One region of the Solibacillus sp. iso_87 genome, then DNA from elsewhere that is predicted to be linked to it. Evidence: riboswitches for the same ligand, from Rfam matches in the RefSeq annotation. Region 1 holds a riboswitch; each other region holds the start of a gene.

Evidence for each region. Region 1 has a riboswitch for cobalamin ahead of cobJ (precorrin-3B C(17)-methyltransferase). Riboswitches for the same ligand answer to the same signal wherever they lie in the genome.
Region 2: it holds a riboswitch for cobalamin, as region 1 does, so the genes downstream of both, cobT (nicotinate-nucleotide--dimethylbenzimidazole phosphoribosyltransferase) here and cobJ (precorrin-3B C(17)-methyltransferase) in region 1, are expected to answer to the same signal.
Region 3: it holds a riboswitch for cobalamin, as region 1 does, so the genes downstream of both, AC0VXV_RS03180 (ABC transporter substrate-binding protein) here and cobJ (precorrin-3B C(17)-methyltransferase) in region 1, are expected to answer to the same signal.

What each region holds. Positions count from the first base shown of each region.
Region 1 covers NZ_CM149656.1:1,619,611-1,623,897, reverse strand. Annotated here, with positions in the region: gene cobK (precorrin-6A reductase) at 1-28, opposite strand, end outside; gene cobJ (precorrin-3B C(17)-methyltransferase) at 37-1,698, opposite strand; cobalamin riboswitch at 1,927-2,113, opposite strand; gene AC0VXV_RS07955 (S16 family serine protease) at 2,283-3,167, opposite strand; gene AC0VXV_RS07950 (DUF2785 domain-containing protein) at 3,183-3,986, opposite strand; gene AC0VXV_RS07945 (acyl-CoA thioesterase) at 4,006-4,287, opposite strand, start outside.
Region 2 covers NZ_CM149656.1:3,107,855-3,112,141, reverse strand. Annotated here, with positions in the region: gene AC0VXV_RS15955 (histidine kinase N-terminal 7TM domain-containing diguanylate cyclase) at 1-68, shown strand, start outside; gene AC0VXV_RS15950 (hypothetical protein) at 216-449, shown strand; gene AC0VXV_RS15945 (hypothetical protein) at 475-774, shown strand; gene AC0VXV_RS15940 (4-aminobutyrate aminotransferase) at 800-1,138, shown strand; gene AC0VXV_RS15935 (MBL fold metallo-hydrolase) at 1,165-2,088, shown strand; cobalamin riboswitch at 2,138-2,315, shown strand; gene cobT (nicotinate-nucleotide--dimethylbenzimidazole phosphoribosyltransferase) at 2,408-3,466, shown strand; gene AC0VXV_RS15925 (hypothetical protein) at 4,037-4,287, shown strand, end outside.
Region 3 covers NZ_CM149656.1:617,987-622,273, forward strand. Annotated here, with positions in the region: gene AC0VXV_RS03165 (amino acid ABC transporter permease) at 1-131, shown strand, start outside; gene AC0VXV_RS03170 (amino acid ABC transporter permease) at 145-855, shown strand; gene AC0VXV_RS03175 (amino acid ABC transporter ATP-binding protein) at 868-1,623, shown strand; cobalamin riboswitch at 1,722-1,914, shown strand; gene AC0VXV_RS03180 (ABC transporter substrate-binding protein) at 2,056-3,003, shown strand; gene AC0VXV_RS03185 (FecCD family ABC transporter permease) at 2,996-3,994, shown strand; gene AC0VXV_RS03190 (adenosylcobinamide amidohydrolase) at 3,994-4,287, shown strand, end outside.

The DNA of each region.
Region 1 (4,287 bases):
CACTTGTTCCTGCTAAAAATAAAATCATCGTTTCACCTAGTCTCCACACGGGGCTTCTTCCACTTTAATTTTGCATGACATATCAACATAATTGAAATTCAGTATTTTCTTCACACGTTTAAAATACTTAAAGAAACGCTCATTAGGATGTGCATTTTCTTTATAGTCCGCAATGATATCCGTTAGTAAAGGAATCAATTTTTCCGGATCGATTCCCTCCAGGACAGGTTGTGCAGCATGAGCTGTTCGTCCAACTGGTTTAGAGCCGATAAACAAATCGAACTTTTTCTTGCGGTAAACAATGCCGATATCATCAAAAACCGCTCGATAACATGCCATACCGCATCCATTAAAACCGACGTGCAGCTCTTTCGGCATTTTAATGCCTCCGAGCGTTTCCATGATCTGTTCAGCATAAGGAATGGATTCCGCTTTTTCGCCGTAACAGAAATCACACGCCTTGACGATTACTACGTCGCCGACAGGTTGAACAAGTAAACCCGTTTTTTCTACCGTTTCTACGATTCTTTGAGGTGAATCAGTTGGTACCTTCAACACGAGACGGTGATCAGGCGTATACTCCATCGTACCCCGTTCTCCTACAACCTCCGCCAATGTAATCATTTGTACAGGTGTAATCATTTTATTGGCAACACCTGGTGATACAGCAAACTCAAATATGGATTCCACTTCTTGCTGCACTAAAAAAGGATTTTCTTCAACTTTTACAGCCAACGTTTCTTTATGTACGAGCGCTAATGCTTCATTTGCAAGCTGTAATGCGGTTGTTTTAATGGCTGCTGGTTCAACTATTTTTTTCTCGATCGCTTCAATTTTTTCATACCCGGTCTTTGCTTCACCAGTTTCCTGATCCAACGCCCAAGGTTCCGCTTCTTTTTTCAAACGTTGGTGCGGTTTTAATAGTTGTTTTTCTTCTCCTAGCGTATATTTTCGCTGATAACCACGAGGTGTAATGATTTTATTGTCATAGTAAAATGTTGAGGAATTCCCTACGACTACCGTAGTCAACATTCCGATATCGTGTTCCAGCATCTCTTCTAGTGTAGTTAACACAATATCCTGCGTATCCCGGTAGGCAGCTTTTACTAGTCCAACAGGTGTATCCGGAGAACGATACTTAAGCAAAATACGCTGTGCTTCAACAATTTGTCTCGTGCGTCTGCCAGATTTCGGGTTGTAGAACGCAACCACAAAGTCTGCCATTGCAGCTGCCTCAATCCGTTTTTCGATGACCGTCCATGGTGTTAAATGGTCACTTAAACTAATTGTGCACGAATCATGCATAACCGGGGCGCCAAGTAAACTTGCACAGGAGTTAATCGCTGATATACCCGGAACGACTTCTATTTCAATCCCCTCTTTTGCAGTCCAGCCCTTTTCGATTAATACTTCATATACGAGGCCCGCCATTCCGTAAACACCTGCATCACCACTGGAAATAACAGCAACTACATGGCCGGCTTCAGCCTGTTTTACAGCTTCCTGTGCGCGTGAAACTTCTTCAGTCATGCCAGTACTGACAATGGTTTTCGCCGTCACTAAGTGCTCAATCAGTTCAACATACGTTTTGTAGCCCATAATGTGATCACTTTGCTGCAGTGCATCGACTGCACGTTTTGTTATATGTTCCCGATCTCCAGGTCCGAACCCTACAACAAAGATCTTTCCTTTTTGCATGTAAATACCCTCCCTATTAGAAAAATACATCTCGCACCAAATAGGACGTGATGATAATTTTTCTTAAGTGGATTTCATTAAAAACTAGCATTGCTTATCCACTAAGAAATAAAAAAAGCCCGCACCTCTCGTTAGAAAGAGGTACGGGCATGTGAAATTAATACTAAAAAAGTATAGAAAAACACAAAAACAATTACTTGTTTCGCCTATACTTCTCCCTCCGAAAAGTAAGTATCGTTTAAATAAGCAGGTTTCCTGGCTTAAGCTTCCTTTTACTTTCACATCTTCCCATCTTTACGACAGTGATTCATTGTGATTTCATCAGCTATTACAGTAGCGGGGGCTGCATTAGTCTTTCACTAATTTCCCTTTTACCTTACAAAATTCTGTAAGCACTTATCTAAATTGCAAATTATTTAATTATTATAAAAATAACATAGTCTACTAAAAAATGATAGGGTAATTATTATCTTCATAAGCTTTTGAGCATAAATGAAACGTTTATTAATCGTGTATTAGGTGTTTTGTACATAAATTTACTATCCAACTAATCAAAGGTTGTTTAATTTCAATTGTTCACTTTATTATTTTCCTGTCACGGGTTCATTTAGCTTTTTTACATAGGCTACGGCATCTTTTATAGATGTGACAGCAATAATGTTGATATTAAGTTGCTCATTTATTTTTACTTCCTTCGCCTCTTCTTCATTTTCCATAGGTATAAGAATATGTGAAAGGCCGCTTTGTTCAGCAATTAAGGTTTTCGCTTTTATCGAACCAATTTCCTTCACATTTCCTTTGCTATCAATCGTTCCTGTTACGGCAATCGGTATGTTATTGTGGAATTCACCGTTTTCGATAAGACCGCTTAACACAGTGGCAAGTCCTGCACTGTCACCTTCTATATCGTCTCTCTTTAAAAATTGATCGATAGCTGTTGATTTCTCAGGCAAGTGGGCAATGACATTTTCCTTCATCGTCTCAAAATGTTTCTCCGCAGGGCGTACATAACTTAGTAATTCTTCATTTTTCGAACGGTACCGGGTTTTATTCGTGACAACTTCCGTATCCAAAACTTCTTTATTTGTTGAAAATTCGACAGTATGAATTAAATAGCCCAAATCTGTTATATATGGGACCTCAACAACTTCCACTGCCAGTACATTGACACCTGAATCTTCCACTATTTCAAAAGGCTCGTTATATGACATAAGAAAATAAGTATACTTTTCATAATCGATCAATCGGCTTTCAAATATAGTTAATAGAGCTAGTATATAAAATATCACTAAAAAAGCAGCTTTCAACTTCTTGTCGTTTCGGTAAAGAAAAAACCCGAAAATTGAAATACCTAAGCCGACTATAATAAAAATAATAAATTGATAACCGTTAATCTTACCGAAATAATACGCGAGTAAGCCTGCTATGTATAAAACGAATGGCAGTATCATTAAAAAAATACGTTTCAATTTTTCAGCTCCATGTTAAACTACAATTGGACTTTCAAAAACAATCCAATTGGCTGTTTGTGTACATTTGGTTGATTTTAATAAATGTCTTAATAATGATTTCTCAAATTGCTTCACATTCCACTCATAACGGTATTTCTTATACCAATCTACTACTTCTATGTAATGCAATTCTTTTATCCATGCTAACAATTGCTCATCCGTCATTCCCTTATCGAGTAATGCATCAATGACCGGTAGTATGCGTTCTTCTTCCTCATCAATTAAAGCGTATTCAGTATGAAGGCAGCTTTTTAAACTTTGTAATGCACTATATAATAATTGGGAGTCCATTATTAACGGATGTCTAATTGCTTCTGCCAATAAGTCACTTCCATGTGCAACCGCATGTGCCCAGCCTTTCGTATTGTTGAATCCCCGGTAATCCTTCTCAAGAAATAAATATTGAATACTTCGGTGAATAGCCTCAACGATGAGTTCTTCAGGCAAACTTCTTTTTTCACGATCTTTACCTAAAATAAGGGTGATAACAAGTGCCGAAAACGATCGTGTAAATACATCATCTGAAGGATCATTGTGTGTAATATTTAAATAAAGATGCTCGTCATCCAAGCATGTTTTTAATATGGCAATTAATTGTTTGTCAGTAAATTGTTCATTCAGAATTAATTCGCAAAATCCCCGATAAATTAGGTTATCACGTAAATAGGCATCCGTATTTCCGATATTTTTTAGCATAAATTCGATTAATTCGTTGAGATCAATTAAATTTAGGTTAATCGATTTATTTACTAACCCTTCTAAATGTTCTTTCATCATCAATTGAATTGCTCCTTTTTTATTGACCCATTTCAAAAAGTTTTTTTAATGGCTCAGGAATTTTTGCAACTTTTTTCTTTTTTAAATCGAAAAAGCATCCTGATTGTTTTCCAGTACAATGTGTATGCCTCTCCGTTGTAATTTCCAACTCCATTTCCCAACTTGATTGCCCGATTTTCACCATCCAGCACCGTCCGATCGGTTTATCGAAAATTGTTAAAGGAGCTTTGTATTCAATCTCTGTTTTCATCAAGATTGGGGAGATTTGCACTGCCATCATTTCCGCTAATGAATAATGTTC
Region 2 (4,287 bases), 1.5 Mb from region 1:
ATACGGCGAAGGAAGAAGGACGCAACCGCGTGAAAGTGTATGCGGCAAGTGATAGTGTACTTAGTTGATTTGAGGGATACCAGCATGGAGAAATTCATGCTGGTTTTTTTATTTGTTGAAGGGGTGTTGTGAGTTTTATGAGCTGAATTCCATACTACCTAGTGTTAGTAGAATATGTTAGCATAGTAAAATAATAACTAAATAGGAGTGCAGTTATGGCACAAGGAAATTCAAAAGCAATTTCTATATGTATTAGCTTAATTTTAGCTCAAATTATGTGCGCGGGTTTCTTGTTTAAAAATATCCAGCTACTTATTAATCCGTCATCAGTCATTGCTAAATGGTTAGCAGGGATTTCCTTTATCCTGTTTTCGTTTTTGTTTATCGTCTCGTTATGGGCGACAATCAAACATTTTAAAGGAACAGATGCGTTGGACCATCATACATAAACAATTTTCAAGAAGGGGGATTGTGATGATCGGATTTATTTTAACAGGGTTTTTGTTAATTTTTGCGAGTAGGAAATTTTATAAGCATAGGGCGGTTTTTAAACAGCTTTCGAAAAAAGAATGGCTACAATTTGCTGCAGGTTTTTTATTGGCATGGGCTGGGGCCGTTTTCATCATTATAGGTGGTTCCAATATAACGGATATGATTGAAATCACATGGCTAAATAACCTATTAGAAATTGGATTGATTTTGATTGGATTGGCGTTAGCAGGCATCATTCTAAATAAAGTCTTGCCGAAAAAAATTAAGGGAATTTATTCTTGAGAACAGCGAAACGGGGAAAATGAAAATGGATGATATAATCGGGTTTGCAGTAGTTGGAATTATAATTGCTTGTTTAATTTATGCTTTAATTAAACAAATTAAAGAGACAAAGTATAGCGGAAATTGCATTGGCAGCCCGCTGTATCGAAAACAATTGTCTAGAAAAAATAAAGTGATGACAGTTGCGTTATTTGGATTCCTTGTATTTTACATATTGAATATCGTGAGCGGTATCACTTCATCTATCCAGATATCAGAAAACTTTACTACACGCGGGGCTTTATTGAGTCTTTTTGTTTACTTTTTTGCAAGGATAGTAATGAAACCAAAGCAGGTTGATCATAGTAGGAATTTATATAATTAAGCTTTTAGAGGTAGGAGAGTGCTGCGATGAGAGAACGCTTTTCAAATTTAGACGAAGATGATCGACTCGGGACATTTAAAGATGTTCTGAAGTGGCAGCGATCAAAGCAAAAGAAAGTTGTCGATTACGAAGTACCGCAGTGTGAAGAAAAGCAGAATGCGTTTTTACAAAGTAACCGTTCAGAGCAGTCTGTTACGTGGATTGGTCACTCGACATTTTTGATTCAAAAAGAAGGGCTCAATATATTAACGGATCCGGTTTGGGCAAATTGGATGGGTGTGGCGAAACGGTTAACGAAGCCGGGATTGCGGTTAGATGAGCTGCCGGATATTGATATTGTACTTATCTCGCATGCGCATTACGATCACCTGCACGTACCGACGTTAAAGGCATTGAAAAAACGAAACTCGGATATATTATTTCTTATTCCGGAAGGGCTCGGTTATTTAATGAAGCGTCATAAGCTGCACAACTTTATCGAGCTATCATGGTATGACAAGTATGAAGCAGGGGCGCTCGAAATTCATTTCGTTCCCGCGAAGCATTGGACAAGACGCATGCCGTGGGACACGAATACATCGCATTGGGGCGGCTTCGTATTGCAAACGGTATCGGATGAGCAAAGTATTTATTATGCTGGAGATAGCGGATATTTCAGAGGCTTCAAAGAAATCGGCGAACGCTTTAACATTCATACAGCATTAATGCCGATTGGTGCATACGAGCCGGAATGGTTTATGCATGCCTCCCACGTGACACCCGAAGAAGCGATCCAGGCGTTCTGTGATGTCGGGGCACAAGTGTTCATCCCGATGCATTACGGTGCGTATATGCTGGCCGATGATACACCGAAAGAAGCGATTGACCGGCTGCATTTCCACTGGCAGCAGGCGGAGTTGGAAAATGCGGAGCTGAAAACATTGGCGATTGGGGAAACGTATCAAAGCTGAATGCATACACCTCTTGACGAAAAAACAGGTTCAAAGTAAAGTAATGATAAATTCATCAAGCATTAGGTGCCCTTTAAGGGAGAATAGGGAATAAAGTGAAAAGCTTTAGCGTAATCCCAACAATGTATAGAGGAGTTTCGTAGCAAAACCCACTGGATGTAAATCTGGGAAGGGGTTATGGAATCGAGAATCTGAGCCAGGAGACCTGCCTAATACGCTTACTGTTTATAGACACTGGATATGTCTGTAGTTTATTTGTTATCGAATAAACTGCAGGCTATTTTTATTGTCAAAATTCATTTTAATGGGGGAAACGAATATGGAATTATTACAGCAAACGATTGAACAAATTCAGGAAATCGACCGACAAATGGAAGACAAAGCACGACAGTACATAGACTCATTAGCAAAACCGCCTCAAAGTTTAGGGAAGCTTGAATCTTTAGCTATGCAAATCGCTACAATTACCGGCGAGCTTGCACCGAAAATTGATAACAAAGCGATGATCGTTATGGCCGCAGACCACGGTGTGTATGAAGAAGGGGTAACGCCGAACCCGCAAAGTACAACGGTTTTCCAAACACTTTCCTTTCCAAAAGGGACGACAGGGATGTGTACGATTGCGAAAACAACGAATGCAAAAGTCATCCCGGTAGATATCGGAGTAAAGGAAGATTTACCTCAAGATGCGGGAGTAATCATTAAAAAGGTGAAATACGGGACAGACAATATGGCGAAAGGTTCTGCCATGACACGAGAAGAAGCGATTCAGGCGATTGAAGTAGGGATTGAAGTCGCTGTTGAAGCCATTCAAAACGGTATCAATCTTATCGGTACCGGAGAAATGGGTATCGGGAATACGACGCCGAGTGCAGCGGTTCTTTCAGTACTTCATGGCTGTGATCCGCTGGAAGTAACGGGCTTCGGAGCTGGAGTTGGAGCTGGCGGTATCGAATATAAAGCCGAAATTATTCGAAAAGCGATTGCATTAAATAAGCCGGACGCGGATGATCCGATTGATGTTGTGGCAAAAGTAGGCGGACTGGAAATTTGCGGGATGGCGGGAATCTTCCTTGCAGCAGCGGCGAATCGTGTACCGGTCGTAGTTGATGGGTATATTTCAACCGTTTCAGCATTAATCGCTTATAAATTGAATCCGAATGTGAAAGCGTATTTGATTCCATCGCATTTATCGGAAGAGCCAGGTGCAAAAATTGCGGCAGCGCTTTTAGGACTTGAACCGATGTTGCATATGAATATGCGACTTGGGGAAGGATCGGGTGCTGCATTAGCGTTCCCGATTCTTGATGCGGCTTGTTCGATGATTACGAATATGGTCACGCTGGAAGAAGCGGCAGCGCTCTTAGTAGCCAAGTAGAAAAGAGTTTCAAGAAAAAAAATTCATAAAATAAAATTTACTAAACTGGCTACATTAAAAGAAACAATTACTTTTCATGTAGCCTTTTTTTCAATGAATAAAGTGTGCCCGGAAAATAAGTACGGTTTTTCAGTCTATTCCATTTATTTTACCAGTAAAATACCAATAAGCGGAACTTTATCGTTTATGCAGCCAAGCAGAGACGATAAAGAAAGCTCTACCCAATCCTTGTAAATGTAGTGTGCGACCAAAACATTACAGGTAATGGACAGAACTTGATTTAATTTTACAGAAAATTCGGTGAAGTTCAAGCAATTGTCCTGTCAAATGCATTCCCTCTGTAATATCCTATATTAACTAAATGTAAAAACATACCCGAACTGTTAATAATAGATAAAAAAGTGCTTTTTTATTCGAACATGGAATAAAGTAAGCGGTAAATAGGGTATGGAAACGTAAGACCAATAAAGAGGAGAGGCGGGAGGGGCATTAAAGGAAACGGGGTGATCACTATTTCTCCGTATGTGAAAGGTCGTTTTTGAATATATTCGAGAAAAGGATGAAGATAATATGAATCAAATTTTTAAAAAAGATGAGTTTATTATTATTCCTTTTTATAAAGGGCGAAAGCAGGAGTATATGGTCGTCAATACGAAGAAGGAATTTAAAAATGGACATACGCACTTAAAGTCATTTAAGATGGCCAAGTATTTGATCAATCTTGCGCGATGCCAAAAAATTAATTCCGGGTTAAGACCATATTTATTAACAAGCCTTACAAGAATATCAGCAGATCGTGAATATATTCAGAAATTGGAAGA
Region 3 (4,287 bases), 1.0 Mb from region 1:
GAACACATACTCTTGAGATTTACATCGCATTAGCGGTTATTTATTGGATACTATCCATCTCCATTGAAAAAATCTTTGCCTTGCTTGAAAAAGCATTCAGTAAAGGGAAACAATCGATTAAAATAACGTAGGAGGGGGCTTACAATGGGATTGATCAACTGGCAATTTTTATTTGATACGTTTTTTGTTGCATTAAGTGGTGTTCCAGTAGCGCTTCTCGTTACGGTTGTTTCACTTTTTGTAGCCGTACCATTAGGTTTTTTACTAGCACTTGCACGTGTTTATGAAGTACCGGTCATCAACTTTTTTGCGAAAATCTACATCTCATTTGTCCGCGGTACACCTGTTATTATTCAAATTTTCGTTTTATATGCAACGATTCCCTTGCTGTTAAGTGGGTTGTTTGAGAAATACAATATCGACTATCCAATTTATGAAGTGAATCCGTTATGGTATGCATTTATCATTTTTTCATTTAATACAGCAGCAGTACTAATTGAAGTGTTTCGATCGGCCATACAAACTGTTCCGAAAGGTCAGCTGGAAGCCGCTCAATCAGTTGGACTTACAACAGCACAGGCTTACCGACGTATTATTATTCCACAAGCATTAGTGTCTGCGATGCCGAACCTGTGTACAGCGACGATCAACTTAATTAAAGCAACATCGCTCGGGTATGCGATTTCATTACAGGAAATCACCCTTAAGGCAAAAGTAGAGGCGAACTTTGGATACAATTATTTAGAGGCATATATTGATATTTTCATTGTTTATTTAATTATCTGTATGACGGTTGAATATTTATTTAAATGGTCTGAGAAGCGTTTAAGTCGCTATAAAGCGGTGACAGTTTAAGGAGGAATCGGAATGCTTGAAATTAAAAATATTCATAAAACATTTGGGGAACTCAAAATATTAAAAGGGGTCGATTTAACGATTGATAAAGGGGATGTCGTCGTCATTTTAGGTCCAAGTGGTTCGGGAAAAACGACATTGCTGCGCTGCATTAACTTTTTGGAACGTGCTGAAGAGGGGACCGCAAGTTTCGACAATATTTCGGTTGATTTAAATAAAGCGTCGAAAAAGGATATTTTAGCGATTCGTAAAAAAACTGCATTCGTCTTTCAAAACTACAATCTATTCAATAATAAAACAGCGCTTGAAAATGTAGCTGAAGGGCTTATCATCGGGCGTGGTATAAAAAAAGACGAAGCATATACAATTTCTAAAAAGGCCCTTGATAAAGTGGGCTTATCAGAGAAATATGATTCTTATCCAAGCCAATTGTCAGGTGGCCAACAACAACGTGTTGGCATTGCACGTGCTGTTGCATTAAATCCGGATATTATTTTATTTGATGAGCCAACATCAGCACTCGATCCTGAACTAGTAGGGGAAGTATTAGGTGTGATGAAAGACATCGCAAAAGAAGGGACGACAATGTTAGTCGTTACACATGAAATGTCGTTCGCGCGCGATGTGGCCAACCGTGTCATTTTCATGGACGGCGGGAATGTTATTGAAGAAGGCTCACCACACGAAATTTTCGTGCAGCCAAAAGAAGAACGTACAAAGCAATTCCTGCGCCGCGTACTTCCAGATGACTATACCTACCATATTTAAGGATAATGGGCATCCATTCATAGCTTACGTCAAATTATCTGACACTTTAATAAATCTGCATACATTCCGTTAATCTTCCGTTATAATAAAGGCATAAATTAAATATGGACGATAAAGGTTCTTACTCGTTGGATTGAGTAAGGAGTAAAAGGGAAATCGGTTCAATTCCGATGCGGTCCCGCCACTGTAATTGCTAGTTAAGAGCAACATGCCACTGAAAAAACTTTTCGGGAAGGCGCTCTTTAACGTTCATGCCTAAGCCAGGAGACCTGCCTTTATAATGCCCTGAATTATACCTACGAGGATAGGATATGGCGGATAAATTCTTTTTATTGAATATTATTTGCATATGTAAAGCTTCCTTCGTTTATAAGTAGGGAGCTTTTTATTTTTGTAGAAAATTATACAAAGAGATTTCAGGAGGTTTTTATTATGAAAAAATGGCAACTGCTTTCTTCCGCAGCATTACTTACATTAACATTGGCGGCATGTAATTCGGAAAAAGCTATAGATGAACAATCAACAAAGGGAAGCACAGAAGTAACTGAAACAGCACAATTTCCGGTTACATTAAAAGATGCTTTAGACAAAGAAATTACACTTGAAAAAGCACCGGAACGCATAATTACATTAGCCCCATCGAATACGGAAATTTTATTCGGCCTAGGATTAAACGATGAGATTATTGCTGTGAACGACAACGATACATATCCTGAAGAAGCATTATCAAAAGAATCAGTTGGAGGAATGGAGTTCAATTTAGAGCAAATAATCAGCCTGCAACCCGATTTAGTAGTCGCACATGAATCCGGAATGTACAGCTTCAATGAACAGGCAATTGCGCAGCTTGAAACAGTAGGCATTCCTGTCTTTGTTGTAAAAGATGCGAAAACATTTGAAGAAACATACGAAACAATTGAACAAATTGGACAGCTGACAAATAAAGATCAAGAAGCCGAAGAAATGATTGCCTCTATCAAAGAGGGGATTGAAGAAATTGAAGTGAAAGTAGCCGACCTGGAAGAGAAGTCCGTCTTTGTTGTTGTTGGGACAAATCCAGAACTATATGTTGCTGGACAGGAGACGTTCATTAGTGAAATGCTTGAAGTATTAAATGTAGAAAATGCCGTTCCGGAACTCGGGTGGCCGCAGTACAGCTCGGAGCAATTTGTAAAGAGCAATCCGGATATCATTTTAGTAACATATGAAAACGACTTGGCAGCAATCGAGGAAAATGATGCATATGCAGAAATGGATGCTGTGAAAAACGCCAATGTGAAATTAGTCGATAGCGATACGACAAGTCGACAAGGTCCGCGTATTGTAGAAGGTATTGAATCAATTGGGGAAGCAATTTATCCAGAGGTATTCAATGAATAAAAAATATTCAATCGCCTATGTACTATCGATTGGATTACTTTTAAGCAGTATATGGATCGGCATTTCGTTCGGGTCTGTTAATATTCCGTTTTCGACATTGTGGGATAAAACAACAGATCCGGTTGCATACAGTATTTTGTGGAAAATCCGAATGCCACGCGTCATTTTAGCCGCATTAATCGGGGCTTCTTTAGCAATTGCGGGGGCAGCATTCCAAGGGTTGCTTAAAAACCCTTTGGCAGATCCATACACATTAGGTATTTCATCAGGGGCCTCGGTAGGTGCGGTAATGACAATCTTTTTAGGCATTTCCATACCGGTGCTGGGTGTATTCACATTGCCGGTATTCAGTATGGCTGGAGCTGCATGTACGATGATCATCGTCCTGACATTTGCCAGACTTGTTGACCGCTCGATGAAAATGGAGACGCTGATTTTGACGGGAATTATTTTCAGCTCGTTTTTAGGGTCCTGTATTTCCTTAATGGTCGCACTTACTGGTGAACAGCTACGAGAAATCATCGGCTGGCTTCTAGGAAGTGTATCGATGCGAGGGTGGCCATATGTCCGGATGGTTCTGCCATTTATGGTGCTTGGAACGGCAATTATTTGGCTGACTCGCCGTGAATTGAATGCGATGATTTATGGAGAAGAGCGTGCCCAGTATTTAGGGGTAAATGTTAAGCGCAGCAAGTATATGATATTGGCGGGCGGTTCCATTCTAACAGGAGCGGCTGTTGCTGCATCCGGGACAATTGGATTTGTCGGATTAGTAGTACCGCATATGATTCGCCTGCTAATCGGAGCAGACCATCGACATTTATTGACATTGTCGTTTTTGAACGGTGCAAGCCTGCTCGTCATTTGTGACTTAGTATCGCGAACAATTATTGCTCCTATCGAACTGCCGATTGGTGTTATTACTTCCTTTATTGGAGCACCTGTCTTTGCCTATATTTTCTTCAAGCAACGTAGAAAGGTTGTTGCATAATGTTAAAAGTAAATAATCTATCCGGCGGTTACGGTGGGAAAACGGTTGTGAAAAATATGACGTTTCACATGGAAAAAGGAAGAATTCTCGGGATTCTTGGTCCGAACGGCAGCGGAAAATCGACATTACTGAAACTGATCAGTGGTGTGCTGAAGCCTGAAACAGGTGAAATTTTCATCGAAGAGAAACCGCTTAAAAGCTATGACAACAAGCAATTGGCGAAAAAGATGGCGGTTCTGCCTCAATTAAATGCAAGTGCATTTACGAACAGTGTATATGATGCGGTTTCGTTA